DNA from 4 places in the Streptomyces sp. NPDC051567 genome. Region 3 is predicted to be linked to each of the others. Evidence: riboswitches for the same ligand, from Rfam matches in the RefSeq annotation. Region 3 holds a riboswitch; each other region holds the start of a gene.
The links. Region 3 has a riboswitch for cobalamin ahead of metE (5-methyltetrahydropteroyltriglutamate--homocysteine S-methyltransferase). Riboswitches for the same ligand answer to the same signal wherever they lie in the genome.
Positions count from the first base shown of each region.

Region 1 (7,513 bases), 150 kb from region 3:
GCTGCGGTGTGCTGAGTACTCATGTGATGATCCCTGTTCGTACCGGCGGCCGATGATGCCCGATACCTGGGAGACCGTCGAGGGCGCCCCCGATAACACTTATCCGAAAACACTTTCCGAAGAACGATGATCCGGAAGGCGGTGCGGGGACCCGCCGCGACACCCGGCCGCACCGCTCTCCCCAGCGGCCGGCGCGGGGCCCGGCGCGCTCCGGGTCTGTCCGGTTCCGCAGGGGTGCCCGTACGGGCGCGCGGGGTGACAATGGGGGGCCACTCCGGGGCGTGTTGGGGGCGGCATGGCGACGTTGCTCTTGCGGGAATCCCGCCGTGCGCGGGGCCGGACCAGGGGGCCACTGGCGCCCGGACCGGTGACCGGCGCACTGCTGTCGGCCGCCCTGTGGGCCTGCGGGGTCGAGGCCACCGAGATCGGCACGGCGGTGGGCGTGGCCGGGGCGGTGGGCGTGGGCGTCGCCCTGCTCGTGACCGTCCTGCTCGTGACCGCCGTGCTCGTGACCGCCGCGGGGCTGTGCGCACCGGCCGGGACCGTGGCCGGACGGCTCCGGCGCGCACGGCCGGACGACGGACTGCTGCGCACCCCGGACGGGCGGATTCCGGTGCTCGGGCAGACGCACGGTCCCGGCCCGGCCGAGGGCCCGGACCCGCCACCCGCGTACATCGAACGGGACGCCGCACCCCGGCTCCGCGCGGCCCTGACCGGGGGCTCCCGGTTCGTCCTGGTCGTGGGGGAGCCCGGCGCGGGCCGCACCCGGCTCGCCTACGAGGTGACCCGTGCCCTCCACCCCCGGCACGCCTTCGTCCACCCGCTGACCCGGGCCGCCCTGCCCGGGGCGGTACGGGCCGCCGCGCGGCGGCGGCGCGCCGTCCTGTGGCTGGACGACCTGGAGGAACACCTCGGCGCGGACGGCCTGACGGAGGCCCGGCTGGCCGGGGCGCGCGCCGCCGTCGTGGTCGCCACCATGCGCGCCGAGGAGTACCGCCGTTACACCGCCCGTGAGGGCAGCCGGCTCACCGGCTCCGACGGGGACGTCTGGCGGGCCCAGCGCGACCTGCTCCGGCGCGCGGCCGTCGTCCACCTCGCCCGGCGCTGGTCACCGGAGGAACGCCGCCGGGCCGAGGCCCACCGGGAGGACCCGAGGATCGCCAGGGCCCTGCGCTCCGGCACCCGGTCCGGCACCCGGTCCGGAATCGCCGAACTCCTCGCCGAGGGGCCCCGGTCGCTGGCCGCCTGGGAGAGCGGCTGGGCCCCGGGCACGCACCCGCGCGGCGCGGCCGTGGTCGCCGCGGCCGTGGACTGCCGCCGGGCGGGGCTGCGCCGCCCGGTCCGCCGCGAGTGGCTGGGCGAACTCCACCCGCGCTACCTGTCCGGGCGCGGTGGCGCGGAGCTGCGCCCGGAACCCTTCGCGGAGGCGATGGACTGGGCGTGCGCGGCGGCGTACGCCCGGCCGGGGCTGCTGACCGGGGACCGTGCCTGCGGGTACACCGCCCTCGGTCACTTGCTCAACGCGCCGGGCCTCGCCCCGGTTCCCGACCACCTGTGGCGGTCCCTGCTGGCCCGGACGGACCCCGAGGACGCCTACGAGATGGGGCTCGCCGCCCACCGGGAAGGGCGGCTGGCCCGCGCCGCCGAGGCCCTCGCCCGGGCCCGGCGCTCCGGCCTGACCGGCGCGGAACTGCCGCTGGCCGTCGCGGTCGGCGACGCCGGACACCCGCGCCGGGCCGCCGCCGACCTCGCCGGGATCGCCCGGCGGCGCGAGGTCCGGCTCGGCCCCCACCACCCCGACACCCTCGCCGCCCGCCACCACCTCGCCTTCTTCACCGGTGAGGCGGGCAGCGCCCGGGCCGCCGCCGCCCGGTTCACCGCCCTGGCGGCCGATGCCGTGGCCGCGCTGGGACCCGGCCACCCCGACACCCTCGCCGCCCGCCACCAGTTGGCGTACTTCACCGGCCAGGCGGGCGACCGCCGGTCGGCCGCCCGGCAACTGGAGGCGCTGCTGAGCGACCGGCTCCGCCTCCAGGGCCCGTCCCACCCGCAGAGCCTGGCCGTCCGGCGCGGCCTGCTCTGGTTCCGGCCCGCGGACCCCGCCGACTCCACGGAGCTGGAGCGGCAGTTGGCCGGGCTGCTCGCGGACACCGAACGCGCGCTCGGCCCCGACGACCCGCACACCCTGGCGGTCCGTGGCAGCCGGGCCGCCCTCGTGGCGCGCACGGGCCGGGCCGCCGAGGCCGAACGGGCCTGGGCCGCTCTGGTGGCCGACCGGACCCGGGTCCTCGGCCCCGACCACCCGCACGTCGTCCACACCCGGCTGGAACGGGCCCGGGCCCTGGCCGCCGGGGGACGGCGCGCGGAAGCCGGCGCGCTGGCGGCCCGTGTCCTCGCCGAGGCCACGCCGTTCCTCGAACCGGGCCACCCCCACCTGCGCCTCGCCCGCGAACTCGACGCCGCGTTCCGGGCGCCCGACCCGGGGCCCGCCCGGCCCCGGCGGTGACGGCCGGACGGACGACCGGCCGGCCGGAGGGAAGCCGGGGGGCGGCCGGGGTCCGCCGGCGCGGCCACGCGCTACGGGGCCGCCGCCTCCCCGGCCGTGCTGCCCAGCAGGGCGATCTCCCGCGCCGACAGCCGTAGCGCACCGGCGGCGATGTTCTCGTCCAGGTGGTCCGGGTTCCCGGTGCCCGGGATCGCCAGGACGTGCGGTCCCCGGCTCAGCGTCCACGCGAGGCGCACCTGCGCCGTCGACACCCCGTGGGCCTCGGCCACGGCCCGCACCCGTGCCCCGTCCGGCGCGACCACGCCCGCGTCCTCGCCCGCGCCCGCGATGGCGTAGAAGGGGACGAAGGCGATCCGCTGCCGCGCGCACGCGTCCACGAAGGCGTGGTCCTCGGCCGGGGAACCGATCCCGTAAGGGTTCTGCACGCACACCACGGGCGCGATGGCCAGGGCCTCGGCGAGGTGGTCGGGCCGGGCGTTGGAGATTCCCAGGTGCCGGATCAGTCCGGCCGCGCGGAGTTCGGCCAGCGCCCCGAAGTGCTCGGCGACCGAACCGGTCGTCTCCCGGCGCGGGACGCGCAGGTTGACGACGTCCAGGTGGTCCCGGCCCAACTGGCGCAGGTTCTCCTCCACCTGCCCCCGCAACTGCCCCGGCCCGGCCCACCACCACTCCCCGGCTGGGTCGCGTCCCGGCCCGACCTTGGTGGTGATGACGAGCTCGTCGGCGTACGGGGCGAGGGCCCGGTTGATCAGTTCGTTGGCGGAGCGGAGGGCGGAGAAGTAGAACGCGGCGGTGTCGATGTGGTTCACGCCCCGCTCGACGGCCCGGCGCAGCAGGCCCGTCATCCGCTCGCGGTCGCTGGGCGAACCGTCGGCGCGACGGGTCAGCCGCATCGTGCCGAGGCCGATCCGGTTGACGGTCAGGTCGCCGAGCCGCCACGTACCCGCGACGGCCGCGGTGACCGGGGCGGTCCGGGCCGCCCGGGCGGCCGTCTTCGAGGCAGGGTCCGGGGGGAAGCCCGAGGGGAGGTCCGAGGCGAGGTCCGAGGTCATGGGGCACTCTCGCACGGACACCGGAGCACCCCGCAAGGTCTCCCACCGCTCCCCGGCCGTGCCGTGATCCCGCCCCCGTCGTCGGGTTCCCTCCACGGGGTCCGTCGGCTTCCGTCCGCGCGGCGGGTACCGCACGTGGCACCCGCCGCGCGGCGCGTACGTGGAGGACGCCGCCGGGCCGGGTCGTCTTCCGCGGCCCGGCGGCGCCGGTCGGTGGCCGCGCGGGCCGCGGTCGGCGAGGGGCGTCAACTCGTCGGCCGTGCGGTGCGTTTCGCGCGCGCGGCGGCGCAGGGCAGATCCCTCCGCGGACGCGGGAGGAACACACGGGAGCGCGTTCGCCGTGCGAACGGAAACTATTGGTCTGGACCACGATGGTCAAGTGGGCGGTCCGGGGACGGCTCGACGGAACCCGGGACTCCGGTGGACCCGGCCGGACCCCGCGGCGGCCCCGACGGCGACGACCACGGCGGCCCCGGCGGGCACCGACCCGGCCGCAGGCCGGTGACGTGCGGACATCTGGCAGACTGACCGCGTCAACCCAGGCGGTGCAGGACAGGAAACCGGTGCGATTCCGGTGCGGTCCCGCCACTGTGACCGGTACACCCTCGCGGGAACCGGGAGTCAGACACTGACGCACCGCCCCTTCCCTTCGACCGGGGACGTGGACTCCCCGGAGAGGCCACGCCATGTCGCGTTCCCGCGCCGCCCTGCGCGCGCTCGTCCCCGCCGCGCTCCTCATACCCCTGGCCGCCTGCGTCGCCTCACCCGCCCCGTCCGGCACGGCCGCGGGAGCGAGCGCCGCACCCGGGTTCCCGTACACCGTCACCAACTGCGGTGTGAGCAGCACCTACCAGGCCCCGCCCCGGCGCGCCGTCACCATGAACCAGCACGCCACCGAGATCCTGCTGGCCCTCGGCCTGGAGGACCGGATCGTCGGCTCCGCCTACCTCGACGACGCCGTGCTGCCCGCCTACCGGCCCGCCTACGACAAGATCAAGGTGCTGGCCAAGGAGTACCCCTCCAAGGAGATCCTGCTCGGCGCCGACCCGGACTTCGTGTACGGGGGCTACTCCAGCGCCTTCGACAAGGCACAGGGCCGCGACCGCGAAGGTCTCGCCAAGTCCGGCATCAACTCCCGGCTCAACGTGGAGTACTGCACCGGGGGCCGAGTCGGCCTCGACCAGCTCAAGACCGAGATCACCGAGGTCGCGCGGACCTTCGGCGTGCCCGAGCGCGGCGAGAAGCTCATCGGGGAGGAGCAGCGCCGGATCGACGCCGTGGCCGCCCGGGTCAAGGACAAGCCCCGGCCGTCCGTCTTCGTCTACGACTCCGGCGAGGCGTCCGCCTCCACCTCCGGCGGCACCGGCATCGGCAACGAGATCGTCTCGCTGGCGGGCGGGACGAACGTCTTCGCCGACCTCCAGGACACCTTCGGTGACGTGTCGTGGGAGAAGGTCATCGAGCGGGCCCCCGAGATCGTCCTCATCTACGACTACGGCGGCACCACCGTCGAAGCCAAGAAGCAGCGCCTGTTGAACGACCCGGCCCTCGCCCAGGTTCCCGCGATCAGGAACCAGCGGTTCGTCGTCCTGCCGCTGTCCTCGGCCGTCCTGGGAGTGCGCGTCGCCGACGCCGTCGAGTCCCTGGGCGGCCAGCTCCACCCCGCCGCCACGTGAGGCGGCACCACCGCACACCGGCCGTCCTCGTCCTGCTCGCCGCGGCGCTCGTCGCCTCCGCCGTCGCCGGCCTGGCCCTGGGGGCCGTACGGATCACCCCCGGCCAGGTGCTCGACATCGTCCTCGGTGGGCTGACGGGCGACCGGCCGACCGGTGCCTTCGCCTCCATCGTGTGGGACGTGCGCATGCCACGCGTCCTCCTCGGGGCGGTCGTCGGCGCCGGGCTCGCCGTCGCGGGCACCGTGCTGCAGGCCCTCGTCCGCAACCCGCTCGCGGACCCCTTCCTGCTCGGTGCCTCCTCCGGGGCCTCGACGGGAGCCGTCCTGGTGATCGTCTTCGGCTCGGGCACGGCAGCCGGGGCCGGGGCCGGGGCGGCGGGGGCCGCCGGGCTGCTCGGCGGGATGGGCGTGCCGTTCGCCGCGTTCGCCGGATCGGCGTTCGCCCTCGTCGCCGTCTATGCCATGGCCCGGCGCGGCGGCACCATGACCACCGGCCGGCTGATCCTCGCCGGGGTCGCCGTCCAGTACATCCTGTCCGCCCTGACCAGTCTGGTCCTGGTGCTCGCCGCCCACCCCGACCAGATCCGCACCGTCCTCTTCTGGACCCTCGGCGGTCTCGGCGGGGCCCGCTGGGGCGAACTGGCCCTGCCCTCCGTCGTGCTGCTCGCCGGTACGGGGCTGCTCCTCGCCCTCGCCCGGCCGCTCGACCTGCTCCTCGCCGGGGAGGAGGGGGCCCGGACCCTGGGCCTGGACACCGGGCGTTTCCGCGCCGTCGTCTTCGTCCTCACCTCCCTCGTCATCGGCGTGCTCGTCGCCTACAGCGGAGCGATCGGCTTCGTCGGGCTGATGGTCCCGCACGCCGCGCGGATGGCCGTCGGCGCCGGCCACCGGGCCCTGCTGCCGGTGGCCGCCCTGGGCGGGGCGCTCTTCCTGGTCCTGGCCGACCTGGTGGCCCGTACCGCCGCCGCGCCCGAGGAGATACCGGTCGGAGTGGTCACCGCGCTCGTCGGAGGCCCGTTCTTCCTGTGGATGCTGCGCCGCTCCACCCGTACCGAAGGGGTCACCGGATGACCCGCACACCCGGTACGCCCCGCACACCCGGTACGCCACACACGCCTGGTGCGCCACACACGTCCGGTACGCCACAGGTGCCCCGGGCGGCGGGGCGGCCGGTGGAACTCGCCGTCGAGGACGTGCGTTACGCGACCGACGGGCACACCCTGCTCCACGGGATCGACCTCACCGCCCGGCCCGGCGAGACGGTCGGTGTGGTCGGGCCCAACGGCAGTGGCAAGACCACCTTGCTGCGCTGCGTCTACGGCACCCTGCGGCCCACCGCCGGCCGGGTGCTGTTCGACGGCGCCGACACGGGCGCGCTCGGGGTCAAGGACCGGGCCCGGCACGTCGCGGTCGTCCCGCAGGACGCGAGCGGCACCTTCGGGCTGACCGTGCGCGAGGTCGTCGCGATGGGGCGGAGCCCGCACAAACGGTTCTGGGAACAGGACGGCCCCGAGGACCTGCGGCGCGTCGCCGAGGCCCTGGAGACCGTCGGAGCGGGCGCCTTCGCCGGGCGCCGCTTCGAGGAACTCTCCGGCGGGGAACGCCAGCGCGCCCTGGTGGCCCGCGCCCTCGTCCAGGACCCCGGCCTGCTCGCCCTGGACGAGCCGACCAACCACCTCGACATCCGCTACCAACTGGAGATCCTGGGCCTGGTCCGCGCCCTGCCCGCCACCGCCCTGCTCGTCCTGCACGACCTCAACCTCGCCGCCTCCTTCTGTGACCGGCTGTACGTCCTGTCCGACGGCCGGGTGGCCGCCTCCGGGCCGCCCGGCGAGGTGCTCACCGAGGAACTGCTGGCCCGGGTGTACGGCGTCCGGACCCGCATCGGACCCCACCCGGCCACGGGCACGCCGAACATCGTCTACCTCCCGACGGACAGGTGACCCGGGGCGCCCAGACCGGAAGCCCCCCTGCCGGACCCCGGGCAGGGCCTCGGAACGCCGCACCGGCCGGGCCCTGGCCCCGCCGCACCAGCCCATCCGGCAGGTGAGACGGTGAACCGGGGCGCGGTGGGCCTGTGCGGTCCGAAGCTCTCGCCGGGCAGGACGCCGACCTTGTCCGCGAAGCCCTCCACGCCCCGGTCCGGACCCGTCTCGGTCACCTGCCGGTCCGCGTTCCCCGGCAGGGTGTTCCCGGCCTTCACGTCGAAGCCGCGCGCCCCGGCCGCCGACGGCGTCCTGTGCGCCGCCGGTGACGGTGTGTCCCGCTCGGTGCTCCGCC
Region 1 is NZ_JBITDK010000004.1:102,276-109,788, reverse strand. Features, by position in the region: gene ACIA5F_RS06470 (sigma-70 family RNA polymerase sigma factor) at 1-23, opposite strand, end outside; gene ACIA5F_RS06465 (tetratricopeptide repeat protein) at 368-2,506, shown strand; gene ACIA5F_RS06460 (aldo/keto reductase) at 2,578-3,558, opposite strand; cobalamin riboswitch at 4,073-4,209, shown strand; gene ACIA5F_RS06455 (ABC transporter substrate-binding protein) at 4,245-5,234, shown strand; gene ACIA5F_RS06450 (FecCD family ABC transporter permease) at 5,231-6,304, shown strand; gene ACIA5F_RS06445 (ABC transporter ATP-binding protein) at 6,301-7,176, shown strand.
Region 1: linked by a shared signal. The riboswitch ahead of ACIA5F_RS06455 (ABC transporter substrate-binding protein) and the one ahead of metE (5-methyltetrahydropteroyltriglutamate--homocysteine S-methyltransferase) in region 3 are both predicted to bind cobalamin.

Region 2 (7,513 bases), on a different contig from region 3:
CGATCGCGATGGCGTACGTGGACGCGGCGCACGCCGCGCCCGGCACCTCCGGCGTCGGTGTCGACATCCGCGGTACGCATGAGCCGTACGAGGTCGTGGCCCTGCCGTTCTACAAGCGGCAGAAGTAGTACCCCGCGCCCGGCCCCGCCGTCAGGGCGGCCGGACCGGCGTCCCCGCGGCGCCGTCCCGGCCGTCCGCGCGGCGGCGCCCGGGTGTGTCGCGCCACCGTCTCAGCACCCGAGACCACATTCGTATCCACTCCCCCGCATCCAGGAGAATCAGGTCATGAGCAACCCCCAGCAGCTGCGTTACAGCAAGGAGCACGAGTGGCTGTCGGTCGCCGAGGACGGCGTCTCGACGGTCGGCATCACGGAGTTCGCGGCCAACGCGCTCGGTGACGTCGTCTACGCCCAGCTCCCCGAGGTGGGCGACACCGTGACCGCGGGCGAGACCTGCGGCGAGCTGGAGTCGACCAAGTCGGTCAGCGACCTGTACTCCCCCGTCACCGGTGAGGTCGTCGAGGCCAACCAGGACGTCGTGGACGACCCCGCTCTCGTGAACACCGCGCCGTTCGCGGGTGGCTGGCTGTTCAAGGTGCGCGTCTCGGAGGAGCCGGCCGACCTGCTCTCCGCCGAGGAGTACGCCGCGCTGACCCACTCCGACAACTGACACCCCAGGGGATCTTGATGTCCGTGCTGAACACCCCGCTCCACGAGCTCGACCCCGACGTCGCCGCCGCCGTCGACGCCGAGCTCGTACGCCAGCAGTCGACCCTGGAAATGATCGCGTCGGAGAACTTCGCTCCGGTCGCCGTCATGGAGGCCCAGGGCTCGGTCCTGACCAACAAGTACGCCGAGGGCTACCCGGGCCGCCGCTACTACGGTGGCTGCGAGCACGTGGACGTGGTCGAGCAGATCGCGATCGACCGCGTCAAGGCGCTGTTCGGCGCCGAGGCCGCGAACGTCCAGCCGCACTCGGGCGCGCAGGCCAACGCCGCCGCGATGTTCGCGCTGCTGAAGCCGGGCGACACGATCATGGGCCTGAACCTGGCCCACGGCGGTCACCTGACCCACGGCATGAAGATCAACTTCTCCGGCAAGCTCTACAACGTGGTCCCGTACCACGTGGACGGGACCGGCCAGGTCGACATGGCCGAGGTCGAGCGCCTGGCCAAGGAGTCCAAGCCGCAGCTGATCGTCGCCGGCTGGTCCGCCTACCCGCGCCAGCTCGACTTCGCCGCCTTCCGCCGGATCGCGGACGAGGTCGGCGCGTACCTGATGGTCGACATGGCGCACTTCGCCGGTCTGGTCGCGGCCGGGCTGCACCCGAACCCGGTGCCGCACGCCCACGTCGTCACCACCACCACGCACAAGACCCTCGGCGGTCCGCGCGGTGGCGTGATCCTGTCGACGCAGGAGCTGGCCAAGAAGATCAACTCGGCGGTCTTCCCGGGCCAGCAGGGCGGCCCGCTGGAGCACGTGATCGCGGCCAAGGCCGTCTCCTTCAAGATCGCGGCATCGGAGGACTTCAAGGAGCGCCAGGTGCGCACCCTGGAGGGCGCGAAGATCATCGCCGAGCGCCTGATCCAGCCGGACGTCACCGAGGTGGGCGTCTCCGTCCTCTCCGGCGGCACGGACGTGCACCTGGTCCTGGTCGACCTGCGCGACTCCGAGCTGGACGGCCAGCAGGCCGAGGACCGCCTCCACGGGATCGGCATCACGGTCAACCGGAACGCGATCCCGAACGACCCGCGCCCCCCGATGGTCACCTCGGGCCTGCGGATCGGCACGCCGGCGCTGGCCACCCGCGGCTTCGGCGCCGAGGACTTCACCGAGGTCGCGGAGATCATCGCGTCCGCGCTGAAGCCCGCCTTCGACGCCGCCGACCTGACGGCGCGCGTCTCGGCCCTCGCCGCGAAGTTCCCGCTGTACCCGACGCTCTGACCGTAGCGCCGCTCCCGGGCCGGGCCGTTCCCGGTCCGGCCCGGGAGCGGCGGCCGGAGGGCCCGGTCCTGTCCGCGAGGAGGGACCGGGCCCTTCGCGTGACCGGGGCTTCCCGCGGCCGGGGCCGCAGGGTGCCCCGGGGCCCGTCGGCGGACGACCGCCGTCCGACGTCCGACGTCCGATGTCCGCCGTCCTCCCGGCCGGAACGGGTCCGGCCAGGCCAGGGTCCGGCTGCCGTACGGCAGCCCGTACGGCAGCCCGTACGGCAGCCGTCAGGACCCGGCCGGACCTGGCCGGACCTGGCCGAGCCGGTCCGGTCGCCGGTACCGGGCGGCCCCGCGCCGCCATAGAAGCCCCAGGAACCCCAGGGGCCTCGTCCGCCCGCCCCTCCTCCGGGGCCACAGCCCCGCTCCGGCGCCGTCCCGTACGGGCTCGCGCCCGGCTCCTTCCTCACGGGTTAGTCTCGCCTGTCGGACAAAAACCGAACAATCGACCTATCCTGCCCCGTCCACCCCACGAGCAGACAAGGGAGTCCGCCAGTGGCCATCTCCGTCTTCGACCTCTTCTCCATCGGCATCGGCCCGTCCTCCTCCCACACGGTCGGTCCGATGCGCGCGGCACGGATGTTCGTGACCCGGCTGAAGAAGGACGGCGTCCTCGCACAGACCGCGTCCGTACGGGCCGAACTCTTCGGCTCGCTCGGCGCGACCGGCCACGGCCACGGCACCCCCAAGGCGGTGCTGCTGGGCCTGGAGGGCCACTCCCCGCGCACGGTCGACGTGGAGACCGCCGACGCCGAGGTCGAGCGCATCCGCCGGACGGGCCGGCTGCGGCTGCTGGGCACCGAGATAGGCGAGGGCCACGAGATCGCCTTCGACGAGCCGAACCAGCTGATCCTGCACCGCCGCCGCTCCCTGCCGTACCACGCCAACGGCATGACCCTCTTCGCCTACGACACGGCGGGCACCCCGCTGCTGGAGAAGACGTACTACTCGGTCGGCGGCGGCTTCGTCGTGGACGAGGACGCGGTCGGCGAGGACCGGATCAAGCTCGACGACACCGTGCTGAAGTACCCCTTCCGCTCCGGTGACGAGATGCTCCGCCTGGCGAACGAGACCGGCCTGTCGATCTCCTCCCTGATGCTGGAGAACGAGAAGACCTGGCGCACCGAGGACGAGATCCGCGAGGGCCTGCTGGAGATCTGGCGCGTCATGCAGTCCTGCGTCGCGCGCGGCATGTCCCGCGAGGGCATCCTCCCGGGCGGTCTGCGGGTCAAGCGCCGGGCCGCCTCCACGGCGCGCCAGCTGCGCGCCGAGGGCGACCCGCTGCTGCACCGCAGCGAGTGGGCGACGATCTACGCGATGGCGGTCAACGAGGAGAACGCGGCGGGCGGCCGGGTCGTGACCGCCCCCACCAACGGCGCGGCGGGCGTCCTGCCGGCCGTCCTGCACTACTACATGAACTTCGTGCCGGGCGCCGACGAGGACGGCGTGGTCCGCTTCCTCCTGGCGGCGGGCGCGATCGGCATGCTCTTCAAGGAGAACGCCTCGATCTCGGGCGCCGAGGTCGGCTGCCAGGGCGAGGTGGGCTCCGCCTGCTCCATGGCGGCGGGCGCCCTCGCCGAGGTCATGGGCGGCACCCCGGAGCAGGTCGAGAACGCGGCCGAGATCGGCATGGAGCACAACCTGGGCCTGACCTGCGACCCGGTCGGCGGCCTGGTCCAGATCCCGTGCATCGAGCGCAACGGCATGGCGGCGGTCAAGGCCGTCACGGCGGCCAGGATGGCGCTGCGCGGCGACGGCAGCCACAAGGTCTCCCTCGACAAGGTCATCAAGACCATGAAGGAGACGGGCGCGGACATGAAGGTCAAGTACAAGGAGACGGCCCGCGGCGGCCTCGCGGTCAACGTCATCGAGTGCTGACGTAGACACGGCCCCGCCCGCGTCGGCGGAGGCGGGGACGGACACGAGGCCCGGCGGGCCGCTTCGCGGGAAGCGGTCCGGCGGGCCTCGTACTGTCCGCCCCGGCGGCGCTCCGGGTCCGAAGGGGCGCTCCGGGTCCGAGGGGGGGGCTCCCGTGGCCGTCGGCGGGAACGGACCGCAGGTGGGCTGCCCGGACGGGTTGTGGGGCGTCGGCGGCGGGACTAAGGTCAGCGGGCCTTGGTGTTCGGGAAACCGGTGGGAAACCGGTGCGGCCCTCGCCACTGTGATCGGGAAGTCCGGCTCCACTCCTGCGGGAAGCCACTGGGACCACGCGGGGAACCGCACGGGCCCGGGAAGGCGGAGCCAGGGCATCAGTACCCGTGAGCCAGGAGACCGGCCAGGGCGCGTCGTCCATCCACGAGGTGCTGGAGAGGTCTCCCCCACTCATGCATATAGCCGAGGGGTTCCTACCCCCTTTGCACGCGGTCGCCTGGGGCGCCGCGTCCGCTCCCTTCGTCGTCCACGGGGTCCGCGCCCTCACCCGCGAGGTGAAGGAGCATCCCGAGAGCACGCTGCTGCTCGGGGCGTCCGGAGCGTTCACTTTCGTCCTGTCCGCCCTGAAGATCCCTTCGGTGACGGGCAGTTGCTCGCACCCCACCGGCACCGGGCTCGGCGCCATCCTCTTCCGTCCGCCGATCATGGCGGTGCTCGGCACGATCACCCTGCTCTTCCAGGCGCTGCTGCTGGCCCACGGCGGGCTGACCACGCTGGGCGCCAACGTCTTCTCGATGGCGATCGCCGGGCCCTGGGCGGGGTACGGGGTCTACCGGCTGCTGCGCAGGGCCGGGGCGCCGCTGATGGTGACCGTCTTCTTCGGCGCCTTCTTCGCCGACCTGGTCACCTACTGCGTCACCAGCGTCCAGCTCGCGGCGGCCTTCCCGGACCCGGGTACCGGCTTCGCGGGCGCGCTCGCGAAGTTCGGCGGGATCTTCGCCGTCACCCAGATCCCGCTCGCGGTCAGCGAGGGGCTGCTGACGGTCCTCGTGATGCGGCTGCTGATGCGGTCGAGCCGCTCGGACCTGGTCCGGCTGGGCGTCGCCCGGCTCACCCGGGGCAAGGCCGCGCCCGGAAACCGGCCGGAGGCGGCGCTGTGACGAGCCGGAGGACGAAGGCAGGGACAGGGCCAGGGACAGGGGCGGGGACGAGGACGAGGACGAGGACGATGGCGATGAGCCGGCACGCGAAGATCAACACTCTGCTGCTGCTCCTGGTGGCGGCGCTGGCCGTGCTCCCCCTCGCGCTGGGGATGGGCGAGGGCAAGGAGGAGCCGTTCGCGGGCGCCGACGCCCAGGCCGAGGCGGCCATCACCGAACTGGACCCGGACTACGAGCCGTGGTTCACCCCGCTGTACGAACCTCCGTCCGGGGAGGTCGAGTCCGCGCTCTTCGCCCTCCAGGCGGCGCTCGGCGCGGGCCTGCTCGCGTACTACTTCGGGGTCCGTACGGGCCGCCGCCAGGGCGCCGCCGCCGCGACGGCCGCCGCCCGGGGGGACCGGCCGGACGGGCCGGAGGCCGCGGACCGGGGCCCCGCACCGGGCCCCGGCCCCGCCCCCGCGCCGTCCCCCGGCCCGGACCCCGGCCCGCCGCCGGGGCCCGTCACCCGGGTGGAGCCGTAGCCGGTGCTGCCCATCGACGTGGCGGCGCACAGCAGCCGCTGGCGCCACCGCCACCCGCTGGAGAAGGCGCTGCTGGGGCTCGGGCTGACGGTCACGGCCGTCTGCCTGCCGCCCTGGCCCGGCGGGCCGCTGGTCGCCGTCGCCACGCTCGCCCTGCTCCTCGGCCCGGCCGAGGTGGCCGGGCGGCAGCTGTGGCGGGCCTTCCGTATCCCGCTCGGCTTCTGTGTCACGGGGGCGGTGCCGCTGCTGTTCGCGGTGGGCGGCCCGTCGGGGCCGGTCTCACCGGCCCCGGACGGTCCGCTCCGCGCGGCGGAGCTGCTGCTGCGCACCTCGTCGGCCTCGCTCGGCCTGCTGCTGTTCGCCTTCACCACCCCCGTCTCGGACGTGCTGCCCCGGCTGGTGCGGGCCGGGGTCCCGGCCCCGGTGGTGGACGTGGCCCTGGTCATGTACCGGATCGGGTTCCTGCTGCTCGACTCCCTCGCCCAGGTCCACCGCGCCCAGGCGGCCCGGCTGGGCCAGAGGGGCCGGGCGGCGGTGTGGCGTTCGCTGGCCGGGCTCGCCGCGACCGCCTTCGTCCGGGCCTTCGACCGCGCGGCGCGGCTCCAGGAGGGCCTGGCCGGGCGCGGCTACGACGGCACGCTGCGGGTGCTCGTCCCCCAGGCGGCGCTGTCCTGGCGGTTCCTGGCCGGGACCGCCGCCCTGCTGATCTCCCTGGTCACCGTGACCCTCGTCCTGAAGGAGCTGTACCTGTGAGGCCGTCGGTGGAGCTGGTGGGGGCGGGGTACGCGTACGAGGACGGGCCCGAGGTCCTCTCCGGCGTGGATTTCGGGATCGCGCCGCAGCGGGCGCTGGTCCTGCTGGGCCGCAACGGCAGTGGCAAGACCACGCTGATGCGGCTGCTGAGCGGGGGGCTGCGGCCGGGCTCCGGGGCGCTGCTGCTCGACGGCGTGCGGGTGACGTACGACCGGGCCGGTCTGACCCGGCTGCGGACGGCGGTGCAGCTCGTCGTGCAGGACCCGGACGACCAGCTCTTCGCGGCCTCGGTGGAGCAGGACGTCTCCTTCGGGCCGATGAACCTGGGGCTGGCGCCCGGGGAGGTCCGGGCCCGGGTCGGTGACGCGCTGGCCGCGCTGGACATCACGGCGCTGCGGGACCGCCCGACCCACCTCCTCTCGTACGGCCAGCGCAAGCGCGCGGCGATCGCGGGCGCGGTGGCGATGGCTCCGCGCGTGCTGATCCTGGACGAGCCGACGGCCGGGCTGGACCCGGACGGGCAGGAGCGGCTGCTGGACGTCCTGGCGGGTCTGCGTGCGCGGGGGACGACGGTGGTGATGGCCACGCACGACGTGGACCTGGCGGTCCGGTGGGCGGACGACGCGGCGGTCCTCACCCCGGCGGGCATCCGGCTGGGCCCGGCCCCGGCCCTGCTGTCGGACCCGGAGCTGCTGGCCTCGGCGGGGCTGCGCCAGGCGTGGTCCCCGGCGGTGACGGCGTTCCTGCGCGCCCGGGGCCTGCTCGCCGCCGACGCCCCGGGCCCGCGCGTGCCCGAGGCGCTGGCCGCCTGGGAGCCGGGGCCGGTCCGGGGCTGACCGGGGCGCGGGGCCGGTCCGGGCGCGGGGCCAGGTCCGGTCCGGCGCTCCGGGCGGTCGCAAACCTAGGATGGCGCCATGTCGCTCCCGCACGCCATCCTCACCGCCCTCCTCGAAAAGCCCTCGTCCGGGCTGGAGCTGACCCGGCGGTTCGACAAGTCGATCGGGTACTTCTGGTCCGCGACGCACCAGCAGATCTACCGCGAGCTGGGCCGGCTGGAGGAGGCCGGGCTGATCCGGGCGCTGCCCGGCCAGGTCCCGGTCCGGGGGCGGCGCAAGGAGTACGAGGTGCTCCCGGAGGGCAGTGCGGAGCTGGCGCGGTGGGTCGCCGGGAGCCAGGACCCGAAGCCGATCCGGGACCCCCTGCTGCTGCGGGTCCGGGCG
Region 2 is NZ_JBITDK010000013.1:89,087-96,599, forward strand. Features, by position in the region: gene gcvT (glycine cleavage system aminomethyltransferase GcvT) at 1-128, shown strand, start outside; gene gcvH (glycine cleavage system protein GcvH) at 286-669, shown strand; gene glyA (serine hydroxymethyltransferase) at 687-1,943, shown strand; gene ACIA5F_RS16880 (L-serine ammonia-lyase) at 2,483-3,865, shown strand; cobalamin riboswitch at 4,087-4,282, shown strand; gene ACIA5F_RS16885 (energy-coupling factor ABC transporter permease) at 4,312-5,019, shown strand; gene ACIA5F_RS16890 (energy-coupling factor ABC transporter substrate-binding protein) at 5,094-5,540, shown strand; gene cbiQ (cobalt ECF transporter T component CbiQ) at 5,544-6,293, shown strand; gene ACIA5F_RS16900 (ATP-binding cassette domain-containing protein) at 6,290-7,129, shown strand; gene ACIA5F_RS16905 (PadR family transcriptional regulator) at 7,208-7,513, shown strand, end outside.
Region 2: linked by a shared signal. The riboswitch ahead of ACIA5F_RS16885 (energy-coupling factor ABC transporter permease) and the one ahead of metE (5-methyltetrahydropteroyltriglutamate--homocysteine S-methyltransferase) in region 3 are both predicted to bind cobalamin.

Region 3 (7,513 bases):
TCCTCGACGGCGAGGGCGACGGCCAGGGGGTCGTCGCCCTCGCGGAGCAGCGCCAGCTGGTCCGGGTGGTCGAGCAGGGCCAGGGTGCCCAGCGCGATCATGTTCGCGGTGGTCTCGTGCCCCGCGATGAGCAGCAGCATGCTCGTGAGGACGACGTCCTCGCAGGTGAGCGCGTTGGACCGGACCTGACGGACGACCAGCTCGGACAGCAGGTCGTCACCGGGGTCCGCGTCCTTCGCCGCGACCAGCCGGTTCAGGTACTCGTGCAGGTTGCGCTGGGCGTCGAGGGCCACCTGCGGCGCGGACTCGCCGTTGATCAGGTCGCGGCTGTTGCGCTGGAAGAAGTCGTGGTCCTCGTACGGCACGCCGAGCAGTTCGCAGATCACCAGCGACGGCACGGCCAGCGCGAGCGACCGGACCAGGTCGGCCGGGCGCGGGCCCGCCGTCATCGAGTCGATCGCGGCGTCGACGATCCGCTGGATACCGGGCCGCATCGCCTCGACGCGCCGGGCGGTGAACGGGGCGGTGACCATGCGGCGGAGCCGGGCGTGTTCGGGGTCGTCGAAGTTGATGAAGCTGCGCCGCTTGCGCGTCGTCCTGCGCGCCCTGAACGTCTCGCTGATGTGCGGGAATCCGGGCAGCGTGACATCGCTGCTCATCCGGCTGTCGCTCAGCAGCTCGCGCTGTTCGGCGTAGCCGGTGACCAGCCACGGCGTGGTGCCGTCCCACAGGCGTACCTTGGAGATCGCGGACGCGCGACGCGCACTGCGCAGAGCCGGTGGCGGGTCGTAGGGGCAGCCTTCGGCCCTGGGCATGGGGTAGTCGGGGATTCCGTCCGCTTCCCCCGGGGGCTGCTCATCCGGTTCCTTGGCGAAGACGTTCGCGGCTGATGTCATGAATGCACTCCGGAATGGATGTCGGACACGCCGTCGGCCTGCGGATCACGGCCTCGCCGGCCGTCGACGCATCCGAGCCCGGTGCCTGTGTTCCGGAGCGTCCCAGGACCCACCTGTTGACCACTCTTCGTCCGCTTGCGGCTGCTTGCCACATCCTTGCCGAACCTGTGCCGAGCGACGGTGCGGGAGGAACCGGGAGGAACGTGCGGCGGCCGCAGGTGGTTCCGGCGGCGCGGCTGCGGGGGGCCAAGTGCAACGCCTGCGGCACGAGCGGCCACGGGCTCGGCCCAGGGGGTGCCGGTCCTCGGCCCCGCAGCTCCTCTCCGGCTACGGCTACGGCTGCGGCTCCGGGGACAAGTCCCAGCGGTGGTACGTCCCTTGAGGGGTGGGTGCCCGGGCACCGCCCGGGCCGCCGGTGGTCGCGGCGGCCGGGGCGGCTCCTCGTGCCGGTGCGGTCAGGCGTCCGGGGTCAGGCCGGAGCGGACCTCGCGGGCCGCGGTGACCAGGTTCTCCAGGGAGGCCTTGGTCTCGGGCCAGCCGCGGGTCTTCAGGCCGCAGTCGGGGTTGACCCAGAGGCGTTCCGCCGGGATGGCCTCCAGTCCCTTGCGGAGCAGGGCGGCAGCCTCCTGGGCGCTGGGCACGCGCGGGGAGTGGATGTCCCAGACCCCGGGCCCGGCCTCGCGCGGGTAGCCGTGCCCGGCCAGTTCGGTGGCGACCTGCATGTGGGAGCGGGCGGCCTCCAGGCTGATGACGTCCGCGTCGAGGTCGTCGATGGCCTGGACGATGTCACCGAACTCGGCGTAGCACATGTGGGTGTGGATCTGGGTGTCCGGCCGCACCCCGGAGACGGTGAGGCGGAAGGACTCGGTGGCCCAGTCCAGGTATGCGGCGTGGTCGGCGGCGCGCAGCGGGAGGGTCTCGCGGAGGGCGGGTTCGTCGACCTGGATGACGGAGGTGCCCGCGGCCTCCAGGTCGTTGACCTCGTCGCGCAGGGCGAGGGCGACCTGGCGGGCGGTGTCGCCGAGCGGCTGGTCGTCGCGGACGAAGGACCAGGCGAGCATGGTGACCGGGCCGGTGAGCATGCCCTTGACCGGCTTGGAGGTCTGAGCCTGGGCGTAGGAGGTCCAGCGGACCGTCATCGGCTCGGGGCGGGAGATGTCCCCGGCCAGGACGGGCGGGCGGACGTAGCGGGTGCCGTAGGACTGGACCCAGCCGTGCTGGGTGGCGAGGTAGCCGGTGAGCTGTTCGGCGAAGTACTGCACCATGTCGTTGCGTTCGGGCTCGCCGTGGACGAGGACGTCGATGCCCGCCTTCTCCTGGAAGGCGAGGACCTCGCGGATCTCGTCCTTGACGCGCTCCTCGTACCCGGCGGTGTCGAGGCGTCCGGCGCGCAGGTCGGCGCGGGCGGTCCGCAACTCGGCCGTCTGGGGGAACGAACCGATGGTGGTGGTCGGCAGGAGGGGCAGGCCGAGGTGGGCGCGCTGGGCGAGCGTCCGTTCGGCGTAGGGCTGGGAGCGGCGGCCGTCGGCGTCGGTGATCGCGGCGGTACGGGCCCGTACCGCCGGGTCGCGGGTGAGGGCGGACCCGGCGCGGGAGGCCAGGTCGGCCCGGTTGGCGGCGAGTTCGGCGGTGATGGCGTCGGTGCCCCGGGCCAGGCCCTTGGCGAGGGTGACGATCTCGGTCGTCTTCTGCCGGGCGAAGGCGAGCCAGCGGGCGATCTGCGGGTCGATGTCGCGTTCGGCGCCTGCGTCCAGCGGGACGTGCAGCAGGGAGCAGGAGGCGGCCACGTCGACCTGGCCGGCGAGGCCCAGCAGCGTGCCGAGGACGGCGAGGGACTTCTCGTAGTCGTTGATCCAGATGTTGCGGCCGTTGACCACGCCCGCGACCAGGCGCTTGCCGCGCAGTCCGCCGACGGCGGCGAGGTCGTCGAGGTTCTTGGCGGCCCGGTCGGTGAAGTCGAGGGCGAGCCCGTCGACGGGTGCCTTGGCCAGGACGGACAGGGCCTCGCCGAGGCGGTCGAAGTAGGAGGCGACCAGCAGCTTGGGCCGGTCGGTGAGCGCGCCGAGGTCGCGGTAGGCGCGGGCGGCGGCGTTCAGTTCGGCCGGGGTGCGGTCCTGGACCAGGGCGGGCTCGTCGAGCTGCACCCACTCGGCGCCGGCGGCCCGCAGGTCGGCGAGGACCTCCGCGTACACGGGCAGGAGACGGTCCAGCAGGGTCAGCGGCTCGAAGTCGGCGGCCACCCCGGGAGCGGGCTTGGCCAGCAGCAGGTAGGTGACCGGGCCGACGAGGACCGGCCGGGCGTCGAGGCCGAGCGCGAGGGCTTCCTCCAGCTCGGCGACCTGCCGGGAGGAGTCGGCCGTGAAGACGGTGCCGGGGCCGAGTTCGGGGACCAGGTAGTGGTAGTTGGTGTCGAACCACTTGGTCATCTCCAGGGGCGCGACGTCCTGGGTGCCGCGCGCCATGGCGAAGTAGCCGTCGAGCGCGTCCGCGGCGTGGGCCTCACGGTGCCGGGCGGGGACGGCGCCGACCATGACACTGGTGTCCAGCACGTGGTCGTAGTACGAGAAGTCGCCGGTCGGCACCTCGGTGATGCCCGCGTCGGCGAGCTGCCGCCAGTTCGTCCGGCGCAGCTCCGCCGCGGTCTCCCGGAGGGCGTCGGCGGTGACGCGGCCCTTCCAGTAACCCTCGACGGCCTTCTTCAGTTCCCGGTTCTGTCCCTGGCGGGGGTAGCCGTACACGGTGGCCCGTACTGCCGCGGCTGCGGACTTCGCTGTCACGGAACTCTCCTTCGCGAGATGTGTCCTGGAGATCCCGGGGACGGGACGAGGACGCGAAGGGGAGGCAGACCGGACGGGACCGTTGCCGCGCGCGGGGCGCGGTCGTCCGCCTGATGTGCGTCGCCCCGGACTTCCGTCCGGGGTTTCCTCCGACCCGCCCACGAGGTCACCGGGATATCCGCGCACGATCGGCCGTGCGCGGACAGCGGGCAGGTCTTCGGACTCGCGGGCACGCCGGCCGGTCTCCCGGCGGACACCTACTGGCCGTCGCTTCCCAGGACCGTTTCCCGGTCCCAGTGCGTATGACGGCGGTCGTTCCCGCTCACCGCTGCGGGGCAGTCCCGGATTTCCACCGGGTTCCCTCTTACGACGCATCCCGCCTGGCGGACGGGGCGAACCAGCTGTGCCCGTCAGAGTAGAGGGATCACCCGCGTTCGGACAGTACTGTTCACATTCCGGACCGTGAGAGGGGACACGGACGGGCCGGAGCCGGAGCCGGAGTCGGAGCCGGAGCGGCAGCGGTCCGGCCCGCCCGCGGAGCGGTTCACCGGCCTCCGGCAGCCCCACGCCGGTTGCGGCCGCCCGGCCGCGTACGGCAGCGAGAAGAGCGTCCGTGACCTGCGGGTCCGGCAGATCCTGGAAGGAACCGACGAGATCATGCGCCTCCTTGTGGCCCGCTCCCTGCCCGGGGCCGTCCGGTGACCGGCGACGAACCCCCCGTCCTGACCCGGGCCGAGGGCCGCCTCGGCGTCATCACCCTGAACCGGCCCCGGGCCCTCAACGCCCTCACCCACGAGATGGTCCACCGGATCGCCGGGGCCCTGGACGCGTGGGAACACGACCCGGCGGTCGAGGCCGTCCTGATCACCGGGGCCGGGGAACGCGGCCTGTGCGCGGGCGGCGACATCCGGGCCATCCACGAGGACGCCCGCGCGGGCGGCGCCGCCTCGGCGGAGTTCTGGCGGGACGAGTACCGGCTCAACGCCCGCATCGCCCGCTACCCGAAACCGTACGTCGCCCTCATGGACGGCATCGTCATGGGCGGCGGGGTCGGCGTCTCGGCGCACGGCGGGGTACGGATCGTCACCGAACGGTCCCGGGTCGCCATGCCGGAGACCGGGATCGGCTTCGTACCCGACGTGGGCGGCACGTACCTGCTGGCGCTCGCCCCCGGCGGGCTCGGCACCCATCTGGCGCTGACCGGGACGGCGGTGGGGGCCGCGGACGCCGTGCTGTGCGGGCTCGCCGACCACTTCGTCCCGGCGGACCGGCTGCCGGAACTCCGCACGGCCCTGGCGGCGGCGCCGGTGGACGAGGTGCTCCCCGCGTTCGTCGGCGAGGCGCCGCCGGGGACGCTGGACGCCTTCCGCGAATGGGCCGACCCCTGCTACGGGGCCGACACGGTCGAGGAGATCGTGGACCGGCTCCTCGGCACCGGCGCGCCCGCCGCACGGGAGGCGGCCGGGACGATCCTCGCCAGGTCGCCCACCGCCCTGAAGGTCACCCTGGCCGCCCTGCGCCGGGTACCGGCGCTCGGGCCGCTGGAGGCGGTGCTCGGACAGGAGTACCGGGTGTCCTGCGCGGCCCTGTCCTCACCCGACCTGGTGGAGGGCATCCGCGCCCAGGTCGTCGACAAGGACCGCTCGCCCCGCTGGACACCCCCGACCCTCGCGGAGGTGACGGACGAGGACGTGGCCCGGTACTTCGCGCCGCTCGGCGACCGGGAACTCTCCCTGGCCGCCAAGGCCCCGCAGGAGGCGCCCCGGTGAGCCGGACCACCGCGCGCACCGCCTGACCCGGGGGGCCGGAGCCCGCCCGCCGCCCGCCGGACCGTCCGGCAGGCTCCGCCGGGCCCCCGGCCGGGCCCGGGTCAGGCGGTGCGGGCCCGGCCGGGACGACGGAGGTCCGCGGTCAGCACCGCCATCAGCTCACCCGGCGCCTCGACGAAGCGGTAGTGGCCGCCGTCCAGCAGCGCGAAGGTCGTCTCCCCGCACGCCGACCAGCCGGTCATGAGGGACGCCGGGACACCGGTGTCCCCGGTCCACCCGATGGCGGTCACGGGACACGGCAGCCGCACCGGATCGGCCACGTGGTACCGCTTGTTCATCTCGACGTCGCCCCGCAGCACACCCAGGTAGAGCGCGAGCAGGCTCGGCTCCAGGGTGCCGCCCAGCTCCGCGACGAGGCGGCGCAGCTCGACGGCCAGTTCGTCGTCGCTCATGTCGAGGAAACGGCCGTAGGGGCCGTCCTGCGGCGCCACCTCGGCCGAGACGAACACCTGGGTGGGGGCGGGGCAGCCCTTCTCCACCAGCCGCACGGCCGTCTCGTACGCCGCCAGCGCGGAACCGCAGTGCCCGAACAGCGCGTAGGGGCGGTCCAGATAGGGCCGCAGCGCCTCGGAGAGGTCGTCGGCCAGCGCCTCGTAGGTGGCGTAGGCGGGCTCGCGCATCCGGTTCTCCCGGCCGGGCAGCTGCACGGGACAGATCTCGACGCCGTCGACCGACGACGGCCAGTGACGGTACATGCTGGCGCCGCACCCCGAGTAGGGCAGGCAGAACAGCCTCGCCGGTGCCACCGGCGACGGCTCGCGCAGGAACCACTTGTTGCGGGTACGGGCCGCTGGAGCGTCCACTGATGACCTTCCGGTGGGGACTTCTGGGGACTTCTTCTCGCTGATGAGGGGGGCGGCCGGGAACGGCGCGGGGTACGGGGCGTGGCAGCGCCTACCGGAGCCGCGCGGTGACCGGCAGGTGGGTGAAACCGGCGATGATGTTCGAACGAATCCGCCGCGGTGTCCCGGCGAGTTCGAAACCGGTGAACCGGCCGAGCAGCTCCTCGAACAGGACCCGCAGGGTCACCCGGGCGACGGTGTGCCCGATGCAGTAGTGCGCGCCGACGCCGAACGCGATGTGCCGGTTGGGCTTGCGCCGGATGTCGAAGGTGTCCGGGTCGGTGAAGACGCTCTCGTCACGGTTGGCCGACCCCAGCCACACGACGACCGCGTCCCCCGCCGGGACCCGCACCCCCCGGATCTCGACCTCGCGGGTGGTGTGGCGCATGAAGTGCTGGGTGGGCGAAGCCCAGCGCAGCGACTCCTCCACACCACTGGTGAGCAGCTCCGGGTGGGCCGCCCAGTCGTCGAGGACCGCCGTCCCGGCCAGCTCCGCCATCGCCGCGCTCGGCGGCTGGGCCGTGGTGACGGTCGCGCCCAGCAGCAGGCTGTAGCAGTTGGACACGATCTCGCCCGGCGACAGCCGGCGCCCGTCCAGCTCCATGGTCAGCAGCACGCTGATCAGGTCGTCGCCCGGCGCGCGCCGCCGCGCGGTGACGATGTCCTGGAAGTAGGCGAACAGCTCGCGGTGCGCGGTCACGAGGGTGGCCCGCGGTCCGGCGGCGAGCTGGAACTCGGGGTCGTCCGCGGCGACGCACGCGTGGGTGAGCCGGACCAGACGCGGCCAGTCCTCCTGCGGCAGCGCCATCATCGTGCCGATCCCCGCCATCGGCAGCGCGGACATGGCGACGGCGAAGTCGAACGGGCCGCCGTCCGCCAGGGGTTCCAGCAGTCCGCGGACGACGCGGCGGATCTCCTCCCGGTCGTTGTCCACCGTCTTGATCGACAGCGCCTGTTGCAGGGGGCTTCGCATGTGGGTGTGTTTCGGCGGATCGGTCACCGCCATCTGCCTGCCGCCCGCCGGGTCGCCCTTGCCGAGGAGGTTGAGCAGGGTGCCCTGTTCGGAGGTGAACGTGTCGTGGTCGCGCAGCACCTGGTTGGCCTCGGCGTGCCCGACGACCGACCAGTACCCGGTGTCACGGACCGGCTGCCAGCTCACCGGGGCGTGG
Region 3 is NZ_JBITDK010000004.1:247,557-255,069, reverse strand. Features, by position in the region: gene ACIA5F_RS07070 (cytochrome P450) at 1-896, opposite strand, end outside; gene metE (5-methyltetrahydropteroyltriglutamate--homocysteine S-methyltransferase) at 1,352-3,673, opposite strand; cobalamin riboswitch at 3,864-4,090, opposite strand; partial or broken gene ACIA5F_RS07060 (acyl-CoA dehydrogenase family protein) at 4,232-4,375, shown strand; gene ACIA5F_RS07055 (enoyl-CoA hydratase/isomerase family protein) at 4,372-5,442, shown strand; gene ACIA5F_RS07050 (thioesterase II family protein) at 5,544-6,305, opposite strand; gene ACIA5F_RS07045 (cytochrome P450) at 6,397-7,513, opposite strand, start outside.

Region 4 (7,513 bases), on a different contig from region 3:
CGCCCCGGGTCTCCTTTCGGTTCCGTTCCGGTTCCGTTCCGGGTGCCGTAGGGGTGCCGTAGGGGTCCCGTAGGGGTGCCGCTTCTCGATTCCGGCTCCGGCGCGGGTGTCCCCCGGCCCGGGCCCCGGTGGATTCCGGTACCGGGATGCGGACGGGGTCTTACGCCCAGCGGTCGCGCCCCCGTAGATTCCCTGCGCTCACGCAGATGATCGACGAGGGGACGAAACCCATGCCCGAACCGGAATCAACTGGAACAGAACGGGCCATGGCGAGTCCGGTGACCGCACCGGGCTCGCCGTCCGGGCCGGGCGGTGCGGCCACGGACCCGCCGGGAACGCGCGGCGGACGGCTCTCCCCGAAGTCGGTCGCCGTCTGGTCGCTCGTCGGGCTCGTCGGCGCCGTCGGCTGGGGCGTGCTCGCCCTCTCGCGCGGCGAGGAGATCTCGGCCGCCTGGCTGCTCGCCGCCGCACTGGGCTCGTACGCGATCGGCTACCGGTTCTACGCGCGCTTCATCTCGCGCCGCGTCCTGAAGGTGGACAGGACCCGGGCCACCCCCGCCGAACGTCTTGACAACGGTGTCGACTTCCACCCGACCGACCGCCGGGTGCTCTTCGGCCACCACTTCGCCGCCGTCGCCGGAGCCGGACCGCTCGTCGGGCCCGTGCTGGCCGCGCAGATGGGCTACCTGCCGGGCACGATCTGGATCGTCGCGGGCGTCATCTTCGCGGGCGCCGTCCAGGACATGGTCACGCTCTTCTTCTCCACCCGCCGCGACGGGCGTTCCCTCGGCCAGATGGCACGGGACGAGATCGGGCCGGTCGGCGGGGCCGCCGCCCTGGTCGCCGTCTTCGCCATCATGGTCATCCTGCTGGCGGTGCTGGCCCTAGTCATCGTCAACGCGCTGGCGCACTCGCCCTGGGGCGTCTTCTCCATCGGCATGACCATCCCGATCGCCCTCTTCATGGGCTTCTACCTGCGCGTGCTGCGGCCGGGCCGGGTCACCGAGGTCTCCCTCATCGGCGTCGCGCTGCTGCTGCTCGCGATCGTCTCGGGCGGCTGGGTCGCCGAGTCCTCCTGGGCGGACACCTTCACCCTGGAGAAGGAGACGCTGGTCATCTGGATGGTCGCGTACGGCTTCGTCGCCTCGGTGCTGCCGGTGTGGATGCTGCTCGCGCCCCGTGACTACCTCTCCACCTTCATGAAGGTCGGCACCATCGCCCTGCTCGCGCTGGGCGTGGTCATCGCGATGCCTACCCTGAAGATGCCCGCGGTCACCGAGTTCGCGAGCCGCGGCGACGGCCCCGTCTTCGCCGGCTCGATGTTCCCGTTCGTCTTCATCACCATCGCCTGCGGCGCGCTGTCCGGCTTCCACTCGCTGGTCGCCTCGGGCACCACCCCGAAGATGATCCAGAAGGAGACCCAGGTCCGGGTCATCGGCTACGGCGCGATGCTCACCGAGTCCTTCGTCGCCATCATGGCGATGATCGCGGCCTGCATCATCGAGCCCGGCCTCTTCTTCGCGGTGAACTCCCCGCCCGGTGTCATCGGCACCACCGTCGAGACCGCCTCGCAGGCGGTGACCAACTTCGGCTTCGCGATCTCCCCGGAGGCCCTCGCGCAGGCCGCCAAGGACGTCGAGGAGACCAGCCTGCTCTCCCGTACGGGTGGCGCGCCGACCTTCGCACTCGGAATGGCGGAGATCTTCTCGGCCGTGATCGGCGGGGCGGGGATGAAGGCGTTCTGGTACCACTTCGCCATCATGTTCGAGGCCCTGTTCATCCTGACGACGGTCGACGCGGGCACCCGGGTCGGCCGCTTCATGCTCCAGGACACCCTGGGCAACGTGCACAAGTCCTTCCGGGACGTCAGCTGGAAGCCCGGCGTCTGGTTCGCGAGCGCGATCGTCGTGGGCGGCTGGGGCTACTTCCTGTGGGTCGGCGTCAAGGACCCGCTGGGCGGCATCAACCAGCTCTTCCCGCTGTTCGGGATCGCGAACCAGCTCCTCGCGGCGGTCGCCCTGGCCGTCTGCACCACGCTGCTGGTCAAGTCCGGGCGGCTCAAGTGGGCGTGGGTGACGGGCGTCCCGCTGGCGTGGGACGTGGCGGTCACGCTCACCGCGAGTTATCAGAAGATCTTCTCGGAGGACGTGAAGGTCGGCTTCTTCGCGCAGCGCGACAAGTACCAGGCCGGGATCGACGCCGACAAGGTGCTGCCGCCCGCGAAGACCATGGACGAGATGCACACCGTGGTCACCAACGCCACCGTGGACGGGGTGCTGTCGGTGCTGTTCGCGGTCCTGATCGTCATCGTGCTGGTGGACGCGGCCCGGACCTGCTTCAAGGCCATCGCCCGCCCGGAGACCGTCAAGCTCTCCGAGGTCCCGTGGACCGAGTCGAAGATCGTCGCCCCGGCCGGGCTCTTCGCGACCGCCGAGGAGAAGGCCGAGCTGGCCGCGGCGGGTCTCGAACCGGGCGGCGGGCGCGTGAAGGAGCCCGCGGCGTCATGAGCGGGCGCGGAACCGACGACGTGCGCGGGCGCGAGGCCGTCAGCGCGCGCGGGGCCGGGCGTCCGCGCGGCGCGGGGAAGGGGCGCACGGCGGCACGCGTGCGCCGGGCGCTGGCGACGGCCCGGTTCTACGTCCGCGAGTTCTCGGGCGAGGCCGCGTACGACCGGTACGTCGCCCACACGCGCTCCCACGACCCGCAGGCCCAGGTCCTGACCCGCCGGGCCTTCGAACGCGCCCGCACGGACGCCCGCGAGGCGGACCCCCGCGAGGGCTTCCGCTGCTGCTGAACGACGTCCTCAGGCATGCCGCAGGCCCCCGCCGCACCCGGCGGGGGCCTGCGGCGCACCCGGCGGGGGCGGCCCGGGGCGGCGGCCCGTCCGGCACGCGCACCGCGGCTGGAACACTCACCGCATGGACATAGTGATCAGGGCGGCGCTGCCCGCCGAGTACGAAGAGCTGGGAGAGATCACCGCGGGGGCGTACCTGGGTGACGGGCTGCTGCGCTCGGGCGAGGACGACGGCTACCTCGGCGAGCTGCGCGCCGTCGCCGGCCGGGCCGCGGACCCGGACGCGCGGGTGCTCGTCGCCCTGGACGGCGGGCGGGTCCTCGGCGGGGTGACCTTCGCCGCACCCGGGAGCCCGCTGGCCGACATCGCGGGTCCGGGCGAGGCCGAGTTCCGGATGCTGGCCGTCGCCCGGGAGGCCCGTGGGCGGGGTGCGGGCGAGGCCCTGGTGCGCGTCTGCGTGGACCTCGCACGGGCCCTGGAGGGGGTCACACACCTGGTGCTCTCCACCCAGGAGGCCATGCTCGGGGCCCACCGGATCTACGGACGGCTCGGTTTCACCCGGACCCCGGAGCGGGACTGGGCCCCCGTACCCGGCATCACCTTGCTCACCTATCGGTTGAAGTTGTAGCCACGCCGACACAACATGTGGGGGCTACCGCATGAGGTCGCCCCCACATGTATGCTCATGGCTGCTGTCGCCGCAGGGGAATCCGGTGCGAATCCGGAACTGTCCCGCAACGGTATGAAGTACACCCATTGGTGTAACCGCAGTCCGAGGACCTGCCGACAGCGCGCCCGGCTCGACCGAACCGGGTGCCGATATGTCCGGGCCTCGCGGTTGGGCCGGTGGACGCCATGCGGCGCACGTACGGACCGCCCCTCGGGGCGGCGCACCTGCGAGCCCGCGTGCGCCTGCCCGCGCCCCGCCCCGCCGATGACCGGGCCGAGCGAGGGAGAGCTCCCCCCGTGACCATCGCGCCTGCCGCACCGCGCGCCGAGTCCGCCCACTCCGAGACCTCGGCCGAGCCCGGGGGGCCCGGGGCCGCGCTGCTGCGTACCCTCACCGAGCTGACCGCCGACCTCCCCGACACCGACCCCGGCCGGGTCGCCGCCGCCGCCCTGCGCGGGCGCAGCTCCGTCGCGGACGAGGCCGAGCTGCGCGGGCTGGCCACCGAGGCCTCCGCCGGTCTGATCTCGGAGGACCCGGCGTACTCCCGGCTCGCCGCCCGGCTGCTGACGCTGGCCGTCGCCGACGAGGCCGCCGGCCAGGGGGCCACCTCCTTCTCCGCCTCCGTCGAGGTCGGCCACCGCGAGGGGCTCATCGCCGACCGCACGGCGGAGTTCGTCCGGACCCACGCGAACCGCCTGGACTCGCTGGTCGAGCTGACGCTCGCCGAGGGCGCCGACGACCGCTTCGGCTTCTTCGGCCTGCGCACCCTGCACAGCCGCTACCTGCTGCGCCACCCGATCACCCGCCAGGTCGTGGAGACCCCGCAGTTCTTCATGCTGCGCGTGGCCTGCGGTCTCGCGGAGGACGACAGCGTCCGCGCCGTCGAGGAAGTGGCCTCGCTGTACCGGCTGATGAGCCGCCTCGACTACCTGCCGTCCTCCCCCACGCTCTTCAACTCGGGCACCCGGCACCCGCAGATGTCCTCCTGCTACCTGCTGGACTCCCCGCTGGACGAGCTGGACTCGATCTACGACCGCTACCACCAGGTCGCCCGCCTCTCCAAGCACGCCGGCGGCATCGGTCTCTCGTACTCCCGCATCCGCGCCCGCGGCTCGCTGATCCGTGGCACCAACGGGCACTCCAACGGCATCGTGCCGTTCCTGAAGACCCTCGACGCCTCCGTCGCCGCCGTGAACCAGGGCGGCCGTCGCAAGGGCGCCGCCGCCGTCTACCTGGAGACCTGGCACGCGGACATCGAGGAGTTCCTGGAGCTCCGCGACAACACGGGTGAGGACCAGCGCCGCACCCACAACCTGAACCTGGCCCACTGGGTGCCGGACGAGTTCATGCGCCGCGTGAACTCCGACGCCGACTGGTCGCTGTTCTCCCCCGCCGACGTGCCCGAGCTGGTCGACCTGTGGGGCGACGAGTTCGACGCCGCCTACCGCAAGGCCGAGGCCGACGGGCTCGCCCGCAAGACCATCCCCGCCCGTGACCTGTACGGCCGGATGATGCGCACCCTCGCCCAGACCGGCCAGGGCTGGATGACCTTCAAGGACGCCTCCAACCGGACGGCGAACCAGACCGCCGAGCCGGGCGCGGTCGTCCACTCCTCCAACCTCTGCACCGAGATCATCGAGGTCACCAACGACGGCGAGACCGCCGTCTGCAACCTCGGCTCGGTCAACCTGGGCGCCTTCGTCGTCGACGGGGAGATCGACTGGGAGCGGCTGGACGAGACCGTCCGCACCGCCGTGACCTTCCTCGACCGCGTCGTGGACATCAACTTCTACCCGACCGAGCAGGCCGGGCGCTCCAACTCCCGCTGGCGGCCGGTGGGCCTGGGCGCGATGGGCCTCCAGGACGTCTTCTTCAAGCTGCGGCTGCCCTTCGACTCCCCCGAGGCGAAGGCACTGTCGACCAAGCTCTCCGAGCGCGTCATGCTCGCCGCCTACGAGGCGTCCTGCGACCTCGCCGAGCGCAGCGGCCCGCTCCCGGCCTGGGAGCAGACCCGTACCGCCCGCGGCGTCCTGCACCCGGACCACTACCAGGTCGAGCTGAACTGGCCGGAGCGCTGGGACGCGCTGCGCACCCGGATCGCCACGACCGGCATGCGCAACTCGCTGCTGCTGGCCATCGCCCCGACCGCGACGATCGCCTCGATCGCCGGTGTGTACGAGTGCATCGAGCCGCAGGTCTCCAACCTCTTCAAGCGCGAGACGCTCAGCGGTGAGTTCCTCCAGGTCAACGCCTACCTGGTGAACGAGCTGAAGCAGCTCGGCGTCTGGGACGCCCAGACCCGCGAGGCGCTGCGCGACGCCAGCGGCTCGGTGCAGGGATTCGGCTGGATTCCGGCCGAGGTGCGCGAGCTGTACCGCACGGCGTGGGAGATCCCGCAGCGCGGCCTGATCGACATGGCGGCGGACCGTACGCCGTTCCTCGACCAGTCGCAGTCGCTGAACCTGTTCCTGGAGACGCCCACCATCGGCAAGCTCAGCTCGATGTACGCGTACGCCTGGAAGATGGGTCTGAAGACGACCTACTACCTGCGCTCGCGCCCGGCGACGAAGATCGCCAGGGCCGCGCAGGCCGCCGCCCCCGCGGTGCTCCCGCAGGCCGCCGCCGACGCGGAGGCGCTCGCCTGCTCCCTTGAGAACCCCGAGTCCTGCGAGGCATGCCAGTAATGAGCACCACTGACAACAAGAAGAAGAACCTGCTCGACCCGGGCTTCGAACTGACCCTGCGTCCCATGCGCTACCCGGACTTCTACGAGCGCTACCGGGACGCGATCAAGAACACCTGGACCGTGGAGGAGGTCGACCTCCACTCGGACGTGGCCGACCTCGCCAAGCTGACGCCCGGTGAGCAGCACATGATCGGCCGTCTCGTCGCGTTCTTCGCGACGGGCGACTCGATCGTCTCGAACAACCTCGTGCTGACCCTGTACAAGCACATCAACTCCCCGGAGGCCCGGCTCTACCTGAGCCGCCAGCTCTTCGAGGAGGCCGTGCACGTCCAGTTCTACCTGACGCTGCTCGACACCTACCTTCCCGACCCGGACGACCGCGCGGCCGCGTTCGACGCGGTCGAGGAGATCCCCTCGATCCGCGAGAAGGCGCAGTTCTGCTTCAAGTGGATCAACGAGGTCGAGAAGCTGGACCAGCTGGAGACGCAGGCCGACCGCCGTCGCTTCCTGCTGAACCTGATCTGCTTCGCCGCCTGCATCGAGGGCCTGTTCTTCTACGGCGCCTTCGCCTACGTGTACTGGTTCCGCTCCCGCGGTCTGCTGCACGGCCTGGCCACCGGCACCAACTGGGTCTTCCGTGACGAGACCATGCACATGAACTTCGCGTTCGAGGTCGTGGACACGGTCCGCAAGGAGGAGCCGGAGCTCTTCGACGACGCCCTCCAGCAGCAGGTCGTCGACATGCTGAAGGAGGCCGTCGAGGCGGAGCTCCAGTTCGGCCGCGACCTGTGCGGTGACGGCCTGCCGGGCATGAACACCGAGTCGATGCGCGAGTACCTGGAGTGCGTCGCGGACCAGCGTCTGGTCCGTCTCGGCTTCCCGCCGGTGTACGGCTCGCAGAACCCGTTCTCGTTCATGGAGCTCCAGGGCGTCCAGGAGCTGACCAACTTCTTCGAGCGCCGCCCGTCGGCCTACCAGGTCGCCGTGGAGGGCACGGTCGACCTGGACGAGGACTTCTAGTGCTGTGACCGGAAAGGTTTGCCGGTAGGCCCGCGGCGTCCGGTGCGGTGGATCGCAAGGCGGAGGGCCACGGCTTGTACTGGACGTACTTGCGTGGTCCGACAACGCGGCGAGGCGCCGTGCCGGGCGTCGAGGGCCGGTGAACCTTTCCGGTCACAGCACTAGGGCCCCGCAGCACCCGAAGCGCCCCCCGGCCGATGGGCCGGGGGGCGCTTGCCGTGCGGGTGCTCGTACGAGCCCTCGTACGGGACCTCGTGCGGGTCAGGCGTTGGGGACGGTCTCGTACCGCGGGGTGCCCTCTTCCATCTGGCGCAGGGCGTCCTTGCGGTCCCGCTTCGAGAGC
Region 4 is NZ_JBITDK010000002.1:144,950-152,462, forward strand. Features, by position in the region: gene ACIA5F_RS02790 (carbon starvation CstA family protein) at 267-2,507, shown strand; gene ACIA5F_RS02795 (CstA-like transporter-associated (seleno)protein) at 2,606-2,794, shown strand; gene ACIA5F_RS02800 (GNAT family N-acetyltransferase) at 2,919-3,422, shown strand; cobalamin riboswitch at 3,464-3,597, shown strand; gene ACIA5F_RS02805 (ribonucleoside-diphosphate reductase subunit alpha) at 3,761-6,148, shown strand; gene ACIA5F_RS02810 (ribonucleotide-diphosphate reductase subunit beta) at 6,148-7,170, shown strand; gene def (peptide deformylase) at 7,432-7,513, opposite strand, start outside.
Region 4: linked by a shared signal. The riboswitch ahead of ACIA5F_RS02805 (ribonucleoside-diphosphate reductase subunit alpha) and the one ahead of metE (5-methyltetrahydropteroyltriglutamate--homocysteine S-methyltransferase) in region 3 are both predicted to bind cobalamin.